2 regions of the Streptomyces fungicidicus genome follow, and region 2 is predicted to be linked to the other one. Evidence: predicted binding sites of a transcription regulator. Region 2 holds the regulator's gene; the other holds the start of a gene.

Region 1 (6,623 bases), 2.1 Mb from region 2:
GGTGGCAGCCATGCTGGTGCTGGCCGTGGCCTGCACATCGGAGAGCAGCAGCGACGGAGCAGACGGGCAGGCGGCATCGTGCGCCTACCTCGTCCACTACCAGGACCGCAGCTACCAGGACGTCGCGAACGTGGAGTTCACGGCGGGTGAGGAGCTCGGGTCCGCCACCGTCCCCCCGTGCGACGACACCGGTGGCCAGGAGGATGCCGAACAGGCCGAAGACACCGTGACCGCCTACAGGGTGGACGGGATCTCACCCGACGTGGCTGTCGCCGTGGGGGACAGCCCCGACGACACCGTCTTCGTGGTCGCGTACTCGGGCGGTGAGCTGCCGCCCGAGGTACAGAAGCTGATCGACCGCTCCTGACGACCGCCGCTTCGTCCGGCTACGCGACGACGTCATCCCGCAGGGGTGGCGGGCGGCAGTGTCGGACGCCGAGTACGGGCCTGTCCCTGCCGGACGTGGATCCGCACGCCTAGTCGCCGCCTCCGCCGTCGCCGCCTCCGCCGTCGCCTCCGCTTCCTCCGTCGCCGCCGTCGCCCCCGTCGCTGCCCCAGCCGTCGCCGCCGCCGGGTTCGTTGTCGTCGCGGCCGTTGCCGAGGTTGCTGAACCAGGGGAGGTCCCAGCCGTCGGCGCTCGTCTCTCCGCCGGAGCGGGAGCGGGGGCGGAACCTGGCCAGGCCCGTGGTGTCGCCGAGGCCGAAGGACACGGCGACGGCGTGGGCCATGACGGCGTCCAGCGGGTCGGGGCTCTCGTGGTGCACGGCGGCCAGCGGCAGCAGGACCGTGCCGGGGGCCGGCTCGGCACGGCGGGGCGGGCGGGTGAGCAGCGCGACACGGCGGTCGTCGCGCAGCAGCCATGAGCTCGCCGCGTTCTCGCGCCGCAGCGTCCAGTGCCGGTCGGGCAGGCCGATCTCGACGCTGCTCCTGGACTTGCGCCACTTCTTGTGGAGGGCGAGCCCCGCGGTGACGTCCCCGACGGTCATGACCAGGCCGCCCGCCGGGGCCGACGCGTCACCGAGGTAGCCGTACGGCGCCCGGAGGCGTACGGCGGGGGCGTGCGGGCCCCAGACGTCCACGCGCACCAGGCGCCGGTCCACCGCGACGGCGACCGGCCCGGCGGGACCCGGCGCGTACCGCCGGGCGATCCAGAGCGGGACGCCCTCCGCCTGTGCCCGTGCGGAGAGGGCGGCCACCTGGTCCGCCCCGCCGCACCTTCGCACGGCCAGTTCGCCGAGCGCGTGGGCGAAGTCGGCGGCCCTGCGCACCTTCAGGAGGGTGGTGGTGCCGGTCACGCGGGTGACCGGGACGGCGCCGGGGGTCTGCTCCAGCGCCCCCAGGGGGCGTTCGGCGCCACCGCCGCCGAGCCAGGATCCGCGCACGTACGCCTCGGCCATGGCGGCGAGGTTCAGCTCGTCCACCGGTGTGGTCCGGCTGCCTCTGCGCAGCGTGTCCTCGGTGAGTTCGGCGGTGGTCGCCCACGGGTTGCGGGACCGTTCCTCGTACAGTGCCTGGCTCATCGCCCCGTCCCCTCTGTTCCGGCTGGTCCGTTCCGGCTGGTCCCCGGGGAGACCGTCGCGGACCCCGGCGCGGTTCCATGATCGGGCGGCCGCGGACACGGCGAGGGCCCGGCAGCCCCGTTTCCGGGGTTGCCGGGCCCTCGTTCAGGCTCTGGCGACTTGTCTACGTCGTCAGTGGGCGTGGCCGTGGCCACCGGCGGCGGCCGGCTCTTCCTCTTCCTTCTTCTCGACGACCAGGGTCTCGGTCGTGAGGAGCAGGGAGGCGATCGAGGCGGCGTTCTCCAGCGCGGAGCGGGTCACCTTGACCGGGTCGATGACGCCGGCCTTGACCAGGTCGCCGTACTCGCCGGTCGCGGCGTTGTAGCCGCTGCCCTTCTCGAGCTCGGCGACCTTGGAGACGATGACGTAGCCCTCGAGGCCGGCGTTCTCGGCGATCCAGCGCAGCGGCTCGACGGCGGCCTTGCGGACCACGGAGACACCGGTGGCCTCGTCGCCGGTCTTGTCGAGGTTGCCCTCGAGGACCTTGACGGCGTGGACCAGCGCGGAGCCACCACCGGAGACGATGCCCTCCTCGACCGCGGCGCGGGTCGCGGAGATGGCGTCCTCCAGACGGTGCTTCTTCTCCTTCAGCTCCACCTCGGTGGCAGCGCCGACCTTGATCACGCACACGCCGCCGGCCAGCTTCGCGAGGCGCTCCTGGAGCTTCTCGCGGTCCCAGTCGGAGTCCGTGGACTCGATCTCGGCCTTGATCTGGCCGACGCGACCGGTCACGTCCTCCTTGTTGCCACCGCCGTCGACGAGCGTGGTGTCGTCCTTGGTGACGGTGACGCGGCGGGCGGAGCCGAGCACGTCCAGGCCGACCTGGTCGAGCTTGAGGCCGACCTCCTCGGAGACGACCGTGGCGCCGGTGAGGACGGCCATGTCCTGCAGCATCGCCTTGCGGCGGTCACCGAAGCCGGGGGCCTTCACGGCGACCGCGTTGAAGGTGCCGCGGATCTTGTTGACCACCAGGGTCGACAGGGCCTCGCCCTCGACGTCCTCGGCGATGATCAGCAGCGGCTTGGAGGCGTTGGCCTGGATGACCTTCTCCAGCAGCGGCAGCAGCTCCGCGATGGAGGCGATCTTGCCCTGGGTGATCAGGATGTACGGGTCGTCGAGGACGGCCTCCATGCGCTCCTGGTCCGTCACGAAGTACGGCGACAGGTAGCCCTTGTCGAAGGCCATGCCCTCGGTGAAGTCCAGCTCCAGACCGAAGGTGTTGGACTCCTCGACGGTGATGACACCGTCCTTGCCGACCTTGTCCATCGCCTCGGCGATGAGCTCGCCGACCTGCTGGTCCTGGGCGGACAGCGCGGCGACGGCGGCGATGTCGGACTTCTCGTCGATCGGGCGGGCCGAGGCGAGCAGGTCCTCGGAGACCGCGGCGACGGCGGCGTCGATGCCCTTCTTCAGGGCGGCCGGGGAAGCACCGGCGGCGACGTTCTTCAGGCCCTCGCGGACCAGCGCCTGGGCCAGCACGGTGGCGGTGGTGGTGCCGTCACCAGCGATGTCGTTGGTCTTGGTCGCCACCTCCTTCACCAGCTGCGCGCCGAGGTTCTCGTACGGGTCCTCGATCTCGACCTCACGGGCGATCGTGACACCGTCGTTGGTGATGGTGGGGGCGCCGAACTTCTTGTCGATGACGACGTTGCGGCCCTTGGGGCCGATCGTCACCTTGACCGTGTCGGCAAGCTTGTTGACGCCGCGCTCGAGGGCGCGACGGGCGTCCTCGTCGAACTTCAGGATCTTCGCCATGGCAGCGGGAGCCCTCTCGGAAATCTGGGTGAAGACACTGCGCCCCGGGCGCCCGGCTTCTCATGGGATGCGGGGGCCAGGGGCGCAGTGTTCGAGCAAAGGTGCTTGCTTCGAGGTCGGGTGGTCCGGGGTGACCCCCGGATTCCCCTTACTTCTCGATGATCGCGAGGACGTCGCGGGCCGAGAGGACGAGGTACTCCTCGCCGTTGTACTTGACCTCGGTGCCGCCGTACTTGCTGTAGAGCACGATGTCGCCGACGGCGACGTCGAGCGGAAGGCGGTTGCCGTCCTCGAAGCGGCCCGGGCCCACGGCCAGGACGACGCCCTCCTGGGGCTTCTCCTTGGCGGTGTCCGGAATGACCAGGCCCGAAGCCGTGGTCTGCTCGGCGTCGAGCGGCTGGACCACGATGCGGTCCTCGAGCGGCTTGATGGCAACCTTGGAGCTGGCGGTCGTCACGATCCGACCTCCCCCTTCGGAGATCTCACGGGGTTAACTGTCTGAGGTGGCGACCAGGTCGATCCGTCGTCGCGGGTGCCGGACCTGCCCGTCGCTACGTTGGCACTCTCCAGGGGGGAGTGCCAGACCTGAGACTATGACCGGGATTAGCACTCGGTCAAGCGGAGTGCCAGTTTGCCGTGCGGCGCGTCGGCGGTGGGGGTGTCGTTTCGCGCCGGGTTGTGCAGCTCGGGGGGTTGTGGTGGGCGTCTCCGGGGGCTGCCGCCCCCGGGCCCCCGCTTCGGCCCTGAACGGGCCTCGTCCTCAAACGCCGGACGGGCTGTCGAGTGGGCGGCGCCCACCGGGAACCGCCGAAGGGACGCCAGGTCAACGGTGATCCCCGGGTGCCGCCGACGGGCTGGACGGCGAATGGTGCTCGTCAGGCGCCGCCCGCGGGACGAGGTGGTCGGTGTGGTGTTCCAGGTGGCCTGCTGTCAGGCCCCGCTTCTCCAGTTCCGCAAGGAGACGAGAGGTTCGCTGCGCCAGTGACAGGGGCGGGGCCTCGTCGGACGGTACGGAGATGATGTCGCCGGGGTTCAGGCGGTGGGGGCCGTGGGTGTAGGTGAGGTGGCCGTCGGGCTCCAGGGTGACCCGCCACAGGACCACCGCCGCGATGCCGCAGTCGGCGGCGGCGCGCAGGGTGGTGGTGTCGTACGCGCCGTAGGGCGGGCGGAAGAGCCGGGGGCGGACGCCGAAGCGGGACCGGAGCTTGCGCTGCTGGCCGCAGATCTCGGCGCGCTGGCCGGCGTACGGCAGTCCGCGCAGGGCGCGGTGGTCGAGGGTGTGGTTCTGCAGGCTCGCGCCGACCGCGCGCAGACGGGCGAAGTGGGCGTAGCCGGGGCCCACCACACTGTCCGTCAGGAACATGCTGACGGGGAGCCGGCGCTCGCGCACCAGGTCGATGAAGCGGGGGTCGCGTTCGGCGCCGTCGTCGTAGGTGAGGAAGACGACCTTGTCCCGGGTGGGCACCCGGGCGACGACGGGCGGGAGCGGGCCGTCCGCCGACGCCGCGGCGCTCCCGGGCGACTGGCCCACCCCGTCCTGCGCCCCGCCCGGCGGACCGCATCCGGCGAGCACGGCCAGCAGGGCGAGGACGGCCGCCGGCGGGCCGGCCCTCACAGGTAGTCCTCCAGGCGGGCCACCGCGTAGCCCTCCGCCGTGGCCTTGTTCAGGAAGCGGCGGATCATGTCGGGCATCGTGCCCTTCCAGTCCTCGCGGCCCCGGAAGTGGCTGAGGACGATGTCGCCGGGGTGCAGCCCGCGGTCCCACTCCCGGTACTCCCAGTGGTCGACGAAGACCTCCTCGTTCCAGAGCGGGACGTGGGTGATCCCGCAGGCCTTGGCGGCGCGCAGGGTGTTCCTGTCGTAGTTGCCGTAGGGCGGCCGGAAGAGGGTGGGGCGCTTGCCGTAGCGCTCCTCGATGGTGGCCTGCATGCCGCAGATCTCGCGCTTCTGGCGGGCGTAGGACAGGGCGGGCAGATAGGGGTGGTGGAGGGTGTGGTTGTGCAGGCCGGCGCCCCGGTCGCGCATCTCCTTGAAGTAGCCGTAGTCCTCCTTGACCAGGTAGTCGCTGAGGAAGGCGCTGTAGGGGATCTTCAGTTCGCTCATCATCCGCAGGAACGCCGGGTCCTTCTCGTCGCCGTCGTCGATGGTGAGGAAGAGGATCTTCTCCTCGGTGGGGACGGTGGTGAAGACCGGGGGGAGTCCCAGCCGGCGGTGGCCGTCGACCTCGAAGCCGTCGCGGGTGGTGATCTCCGGCTTCTTCGCCGGGGGCGGCGGGGCGGTCAGGGGCACCCGCTTCAGGCCCCAGCGTTTCGCGGCGGCGACCCTGGCGGCGTGCGCGGCGCGCAGTCTGTCGGCGTAGGCGTCGAGCGCGCGGGCCGGGGGCTCCTTGAGGGCCTGCTGACCACCGGCCGGCGTCACTTCCGAGGAATCGCCCTGTCCGCAGGCCGAGGCGATGGTGGCGAGGGCGAGTACGGCGAGGCCGGTCCGCACACCGCCCCACGTCCACCTCTTATCGTTTTGTCCTACTACTCGCATGGTGCCGGATCCTCGCAGCCGGCACCCCCGGCCACGGCCCGACACCGCGGCCGGAGGCGTACGGTCCACCGACTGGCCCACAATGAGGCGGTGAACGACCTCGCCCCCCTCCTCACCCCCGAAGGCCGCGCCCTCCTCGACGAGGTGCGCGACACCGACCCGGCGCGCGAACTCGCCGTCGCGACCCGGCTGCGCCGCGAGCACCCCGCCGCACTGGTGTCGGCGGCGCTCGGCCAGGCGCGGCTGCGGCAGCGGGCGGTGGCCAAGTTCGGGGAGCGGGACGCCGCCCGGATGTTCTTCACGCCCCACGGCGTCGAGCAGTCGACGCGGACGAGTGTGGCGACCCACCGGGCCGAGAGCCTCCGGGCGACCGGGGTGCGGTCCGTCGCCGACCTGTGCTGCGGGATCGGCGGCGACGCGCTCGCGTTCGCCCGCGCCGGGATCCGGGTGCTGGCCGTCGACCGGGACCCGCTGACCTGCCAGGTGGCCCGCGCCAACGCCGACGCGCTGGGTCTCGGCGACCTGATCGAGGTGCGCGAGGCCGATGTGACGGAGGTGGACACCTCGGGATACGACGCCGTGTTCGTCGACCCGGCCCGGCGCTCCTCCGCACGCGGCCGGATCTTCGATCCGGAGGCCTACTCCCCTCCCCTGTCCTGGGCCGTGTCGGCCGCGCTCGCGGCGCCGCTCGGCCTGCTGAAGATCGCGCCCGGCATTCCGCACGAGGCGATCCCCGCGGAGGCGACGGCCGAGTGGGTCTCGGACGGCGGGGAC
Region 2 (6,623 bases):
CGTCCGCGACCCGCGGGAAGCGCACCCGCCGGGACTGCTTGCCGGCCTCCCGCGCCGTCGCCCGCCACTTGGCGAGGGACTTCAGACCCCGCTCGCCCTTCCACTGCGTGATGCAGCGCGACGCCGACCAGGGCACGATCACGTCGACGCCGACCTCGGTCATCGTCTCCACGGCCACCTCACCCCGGTCGCCCTTGGGCAGCGCCTGGACGACGGTGAGCCGGGGGAACTCCTCGGGCTCCTCGACGACATGGCCGAGCCGCACGATCAGCCGGTCCTTGCCCTCGGTGCCGTCGACCTCGCCCTCCGCCCAGCGGCCCGCGCCGTCGGTGAGCACGACGGCCTCGCCGGCCCGCAGCCGCTTCACGGCGACGGCGTGCCGTCCCTCGGGGCCGTCGAGCACATGGCGGCCGGAGCCGTCGGTGGCGAAGTCGTCGACGACGAAGACCGGGGCGGTCATCGGGCGCCTCCCGTCGACAACGCCGCCCTGGCGGTGGCGAGTTCGGCGGCCAGGACCTCCACCAGCTGCCCTGCGGGCAGCTCGCGTGCCATCCGGTGGCCCTGCCCCGCCCACAGCGCCATGCCCTGCGCGTCCCCGGCCCTGGCGGCGGCCTTGCGCAGCGGCGCGGTGAGGTGGTGGACGTCCGGGTAGGCGGCGGGCGCGTACGGGCCGTGCTCGCGCAGGAAGCGGTTGACCAGGCCGCGTGCCGGGCGGCCGGAGAAGGCGCGGGTCAGCTCGGTGCGGACGTACAGGGGGTTGGTCAGGGCCTGCTTGTGCAGGGCGTGCGCGCCGGATTCGGGGGTGGCGAGGAAGGCGGTGCCGAGCTGGGCGGCGGAGGCGCCGGCCGCGAGCACGGCGGCGATCTGGCCGCCGCGCATGATGCCGCCGGCGGCGACGACCGGGATGCCGACGGATTCCCGGACCTGGGCGACGAGGGACAGCAGCCCCACGCCGGAGCCGTCGGTCTCCGGGACGTCGCGGTGGGTGCCCTGGTGGCCGCCGGCCTCGACGCCCTGCGCGATCACCGCGTCCGCGCCGGCCCGCTCCACGGCCCGGGCCTCCTCCGCGGTGGTGGCGGTGACCAGCGTGTACGTGCCGACGCGGCGCAGGGAGTCCAGCGCCTCACGGGCCGGCACACCGAAGTGGAACGACACCGCCGGTACCGGGTTGTCCAGCAGGACGGCGAGCTTGGCGTCGTAGCCGTCGTCGCGGCCGCTGTCCGGGTCGCCGAGCTCGGTCTCGTACCAGCCGGCCTCACCGGCCAGCTGGTGGGCGTAGACGCCGACGGCGGCCGGGTCGGCGGTCTCCGGCTGCGGCAGGAAGAGGTTGACACCGAAGGGCCGGGAGGTCAGTCCCCGAAGCTGCTTGATCTCCTGGTACATCCCGTCCGCGGTCTTGTACCCGGCGGCGAGGAAACCGAGCCCGCCCGCCTCGGACACGGCGGCGGCGAGCTGTGGCACGGAGACACCGCCCGCCATGGGCGCCTGCACGATCGGGTGCGGGAGGAGATCGGTCGGTACGGAGGACATGAGCGCATATTGCCACGTCCCCCGGCCGACTCCGAACGCGCCCTTCCCCCGGGCACGAGGCACTTTCCCCGAGGTCACCGCGCCCGGCCCCGACACCGGGCACCGACCGCGACCGGCACCCGGCGCCGGACGGATCAGCGCCCGTTGAACGCGTCCTTCAGCCGCGAGAACAGCCCCTGCTGCCCCGGCTGACTGTGCCTGCCCGGGGGACGACCCCCGGACCCCCGGCAGGACCCCCGACGCCCGGCGCCAGACAGATCAGCGCCCGTTGAACGCGTCCTTCAGCCGCGAGAACAGCCCCTGCTGCCCCGGCTGGAACTGGCCCGTGGGCCGTTCCTCGCCGCGCAGCTTGGAGAGTTCGCGGAGCAGGCGTTCCTGCTCGGGGTCGAGCTTGGTCGGGGTCTGGACCTCGACGTGGACGATGAGGTCGCCCCGGCCTCCGCCGCGCAGATGCGTGACGCCCCGGCCGTGCAGCGGGATCGACTGGCCGGACTGGGTGCCGGGCCGGATGTCGACCTCCTCCAGACCGTCCAGCGTCTCCAGGGGCACCTTGGTGCCGAGGGCCGCCGCCGTCATCGGGAGGGTGACCGTGCAGTGCAGGTCGTCGCCGCGCCGCTGGAACTGCGCGTGCGGCAGTTCGTGGATCTCCACGTACAGGTCACCGGCGGGACCGCCGCCGGGCCCGACCTCGCCCTCGCCGGACAGCTGGATCCGGGTGCCGTTGTCGACACCGGCCGGGATCTTGACCGTCAGGGTGCGGCGGGAACGGATCCTGCCGTCGCCCGCGCACTCCGGGCACGGCGTCGGGACGACCGTGCCGAAGCCCTGGCACTGCGGGCAGGGGCGGGACGTCATGACCTGGCCCAGGAAGGACCGCGTGACCTGCGAGACCTCACCGCGGCCACGGCACATGTCACAGGTCTGCGCGGTGGTGCCCGGAGCGGCGCCCTCGCCGCTGCACGTGGTGCAGACGACGGCCGTGTCGACCTGGATGTCCTTGGTCGTGCCGAACGCGGCCTCGTCCAGCTCGACATCGATCCGGATCATCGCGTCCTGACCCCGGCGGGTGCGCGAGCGCGGCCCGCGCTGCGACGCCGTGCCGAAGAACGCGTCCATGATGTCGGAGAAGTTGCCGAAGCCGCCGGCCCCGAAGCCGCCCGCGCCACCGGCGCCGCCGGCCTGCGAGAGCGGGTCGCCGCCGAGGTCGTAGACCTGCTTCTTCTGCGGGTCCGACAACACCTCGTAGGCGGCGTTGATCTCCTTGAACCGCTCTTGCGTCTTGGGATCAGGATTGACGTCCGGATGCAGCTCGCGGGCGAGCCGCCGGAAGGCCTTCTTGATCTCCTCCTGCGACGCGTCGCGGCGCACGCCGAGTACGGCGTAGTAGTCCGTGGCCACTACGACTCCGCCAGGATCTGTCCGACGTACCGTGCCACTGCGCGTACCGCTCCCATCGTTCCCGGGTAGTCCATGCGTGTCGGTCCGACCACGCCGAGCTTGGCAACAGCCTCGCCGCCCGAACCGTAGCCCACCGACACGACGGACGTGGAGTTGAGTCCCTCGTAGGCGTTCTCGTGCCCGATGCGCACGGTCATGCCCGAATCCCCCGCCTCGCCAAGCAACTTGAGGAGCACGACCTGCTCCTCGAGCGCCTCAAGGACGGGCCGGATGGTGAGGGGGAAGTCATGTCCGAAGCGGGTGAGATTGGCGGTGCCGCCGATCATCAGACGCTCCTCGTTCTCCTCGACGAGCGTCTCCAGGAGTGTGGAGAGCACCGTCGAGACCGTGCCGCGGTCGTCCGCCTCGAAGGCCTCGGGGAGGTCCTCCACCAGGCTCGGCACATCACTGAAGCGGCGGCCGGCGACCCGGCTGTTGAGCCGCGCCCGCAGGTCCGCCAGGGACGCCTCGCCGAACGGCGCCGGGCAGTCGACCAGGCGCTGCTCGACCCGGCCGGTGTCCGTGATCAGCACCAGCATCAGCCGCGCGGGCGCCAGGGCCAGCAGCTCCACGTGGCGCACCGTCGAGCGGGTGAGCGACGGGTACTGCACGACGGCGACCTGCCGGGTGAGCTGCGCGAGCAGCCGCACCGTCCTGGCCACCACGTCGTCGAGGTCGACGGCGCCCTCGAGGAAGTTCTGGATGGCGCGCCGCTCGGGCGCGGTCATCGGCTTGACGCCGGCGAGCTTGTCGACGAACAGGCGGTAGCCCTTGTCGGTGGGGATGCGCCCGGCACTGGTGTGCGGCTGGGCGATGAACCCCTCGTCCTCCAGGGCCGCCATGTCGTTGCGCACGGTGGCCGGGGAGACGCCGAGGTTGTGCCGCTCGGTGAGCGCCTTGGAGCCGACGGGCTCCTCGGTGCCGACGTAGTCCTGGACGATGGCGCGCAGCACCTGGAGCCTGCGTTCACTGAGCATCGCGCACACCTCCAGATGCCTTCCGACCGAATACTTCCCCGGGACCCCCTGGCACTCTTCGTACGCGAGTGCCAGACCTCCCCGGCCAAGTGTACGGCCGGTGGGTACGCCCCGGGCAAGGCCGGTCCCACGCCGTCGCGCCGGGCGGGCCCGTCCCCGATAGCGTCCCGTCATGACCGTGACTTGGGAAGAGACGGGATGGGAGCAGTTGGCGCCCGGCGTGGGACGGTGCCGGCTGCCCGTGTGGGACTGCACGGCGGGGCTCGTGGTGGGCTCGGACGGCGTGCTGCTCGTCGACGCGGGCTCCGCCCCGGCCGAGGGCGCGCGGTTGCGGACGGAGGCGCGGACGCTCACCGGACGCCGTGTGACGCATCTCGCGCTCACCCACCCCCACTTCGATCACATCCTGGGGGCGCCGGCGTTCCCGGACGCGGAGGTGTTCGGCGCGGTGGGCATGGACGCGGTGCTGTCCGGCCGCGGGCGGGCGGAGCTGCGGGCGGACGCGGTGCGCCACGGGCTGGACGCGCACACGGCGGAGGTGGCCGTGGACGCGCTGGTCGCGCCCCGGCACATGGTGTCCGGCGAGTGGACGCTCGACCTGGGCGGCGGTCTGCAGGTGCTGCTGGCGAACGTGGGTCCGGGGCACACCGCCCACGACCTCGCGGTGCTCGTCCCCGGCTCTCCGGAGGTGGTCTTCTGCGGCGACCTGGTCGAGGAGTCGGGCGAGCCGCAGGCCGGCCCCGACGCCGTGCCGTCGCGCTGGCCGGCCGCGCTGGACCGGCTGCTGGAGCTGGGCGGCGAGGACGCGCGGTACGTCCCCGGTCACGGAGCGGTGGTGAACGCGGCGTTCGTGCGGGCCCAGCGCGACGCCCTGGCGGCCCGTTTCGGCGTGTCGGACTGATCACGGCGGGCGCGCTCCTCGTATCGTCATCAGAATGCGCCAGTACTCCGCCGATCTGACCCCTCCGTGGAAGAAGCCGCAGCCGGTGCCGGAGGTGGCGGCCGAGCCGGGACTGGTGGTGGAGGAGCCCGGCACGGGCTTCTGCGGCGCGGTGATCCGCTGCGAGGCGGGCACGGTGACCCTGGAGGACCGCTTCGGCAAGCACCGGGTGTTCCCGCTGGAGCCGCGCGGGTTCCTGCTGGAGGGGCGCGTGGTGACGCTGGTACGACCGTCCGCCGGTCCGGCGCGTCCCACCCGTACGGCGTCCGGTTCGGTGGCCGTTCCCGGCGCACGCGCGCGGGTCGCCCGGGCGGGGCGGATCTACGTCGAGGGGCGGCACGACGCGGAGCTGGTCGAGAAGGTGTGGGGCGACGACCTGCGCGTCGAGGGCGTGGTCGTGGAGTACCTGGAGGGCGTGGACGACCTGCCGTCCGTGGTGGCCGAATTCGCACCCGGCCCGGACGCGCGGCTGGGCGTCCTGGTGGACCACCTGGTGCCCGGCTCGAAGGAGTGGCGGATCGCGGAGTCGGTGACGAGCGAGCACGCGCTGGTGGTGGGCCACCCCTACATCGACGTCTGGGAGGCCGTGAAGCCGGCGTCCGTCGGCATCGAGGCGTGGCCGCGGGTGCCACGGGGTCAGGACTGGAAGAAGGGGGTGTGCCGGGCGCTGGGCTGGCGGGTGGCGAACACCGGTGAGGCGTGGCAGCGGATCCTCGGCTCGGTCCACTCGTACAAGGACCTGGAGCCCCAGCTCCTGGGCCGCGTGGAAGAACTGATCGACTTCGTGACCGCCGCGGCGTGACGGACGTACCCCGCTGTTTTCAGCCCGTCCGGCGTTTGAGGACGAGGCCCGAAGGGCCGACAGGGGGGTCTGGGGGCGCAGCCCCCAGGGACGGGACGGGAAGGGGCGGCGGGGGCGAGAAAAGGTCAGTCGACCAGATCCCGCACCACCGCGTCGGCGAGCAGCCGCCCCCGCAGGGTCAGGGCCGCGCGGCCCTCCTCGTACGGCTCACGCCGCAGCAGCCCGTCCGCGAGGGCCCGGCGCGCGGCAGCGAGCCCGTCGGCGCGCAGCAGCGACAGCGGAACACCCTCCTCGAGCCGCAGCTCCAGCAGCACCCGCTCCACCCGCCGGTCCTCGTCCGACAGGACCTCCCGCCCCGCCCCCGGCGCACGCCCCTCCGCCAGCGCCGCCGCGTACGCCCCCGGATGCTTGACGTTCCACCAGCGCACCCCGCCCACGTGCGAGTGCGCGCCGGGCCCCGCGCCCCACCAGTCGGCGCCGCGCCAGTACAGCTCGTTGTGCAGGCAGCGCCCGGCCTCGGAGGTCGCCCAGTTGGACACCTCGTACCAGTCGAAGCCCGCCCCCGACAGCATCTCCTCGGCGATCAGATAGCGGTCCGCGTGGACGTCGTCGTCCGTCATCGGGACCTCGCCCCGCCGGATCCGCCGGGCGAGCTGCGTGCCCTCCTCGACGATCAGCGCGTACGCGGAGACATGGTCCGGGCCCGCGCCGATCGCCGCGTCCAGGGACGCCCGCCAGTCGTCGTCGGACTCCCCCGGCGTGCCGTAGATCAGGTCCAGGTTGACGTGCGCGAAGCCGGCCGCGCGGGCCTCCGCGACACACGCCTCCGGCCGTCCGGGCGTGTGCGTGCGGTCCAGGACCTTCAGCACGTGCTGCCGGGCGCTCTGCATGCCGAAGGAGATCCGGTTGAAGCCGCCGGCTCGCAGGGCCGCCAGAT

What was found. Region 2 encodes HrcA, which represses chaperone genes, less so after heat shock. Its sites were predicted from a motif close to TTNGCACTCNGNNNNNCNGAGTGCNAA; they were not measured.
Region 1: groES (co-chaperone GroES) is a predicted target of HrcA. The motif match lies at 3,918-3,944, and genes of this name have one in related genera.

The regions. Positions count from the first base shown of each region.
Region 1 is NZ_CP023407.1:4,658,252-4,664,874, reverse strand. It holds gene CNQ36_RS21505 (DUF6281 family protein) at 1-367, shown strand, start outside; gene CNQ36_RS21500 (hypothetical protein) at 477-1,520, opposite strand; gene groL (chaperonin GroEL) at 1,692-3,314, opposite strand; gene groES (co-chaperone GroES) at 3,463-3,771, opposite strand; gene CNQ36_RS21485 (polysaccharide deacetylase family protein) at 4,138-4,929, opposite strand; gene CNQ36_RS21480 (polysaccharide deacetylase family protein) at 4,926-5,804, opposite strand; gene CNQ36_RS21475 (class I SAM-dependent methyltransferase) at 5,940-6,623, shown strand, end outside.
Region 2 is NZ_CP023407.1:2,579,557-2,586,179, forward strand. It holds gene CNQ36_RS11635 (16S rRNA (uracil(1498)-N(3))-methyltransferase) at 1-460, opposite strand, end outside; gene CNQ36_RS11640 (nitronate monooxygenase) at 457-1,530, opposite strand; gene dnaJ (molecular chaperone DnaJ) at 1,789-2,928, opposite strand; gene hrcA (heat-inducible transcriptional repressor HrcA) at 2,928-3,944, opposite strand; gene CNQ36_RS11655 (MBL fold metallo-hydrolase) at 4,117-4,845, shown strand; gene CNQ36_RS11660 (DUF3097 domain-containing protein) at 4,880-5,686, shown strand; gene hemW (radical SAM family heme chaperone HemW) at 5,812-6,623, opposite strand, start outside.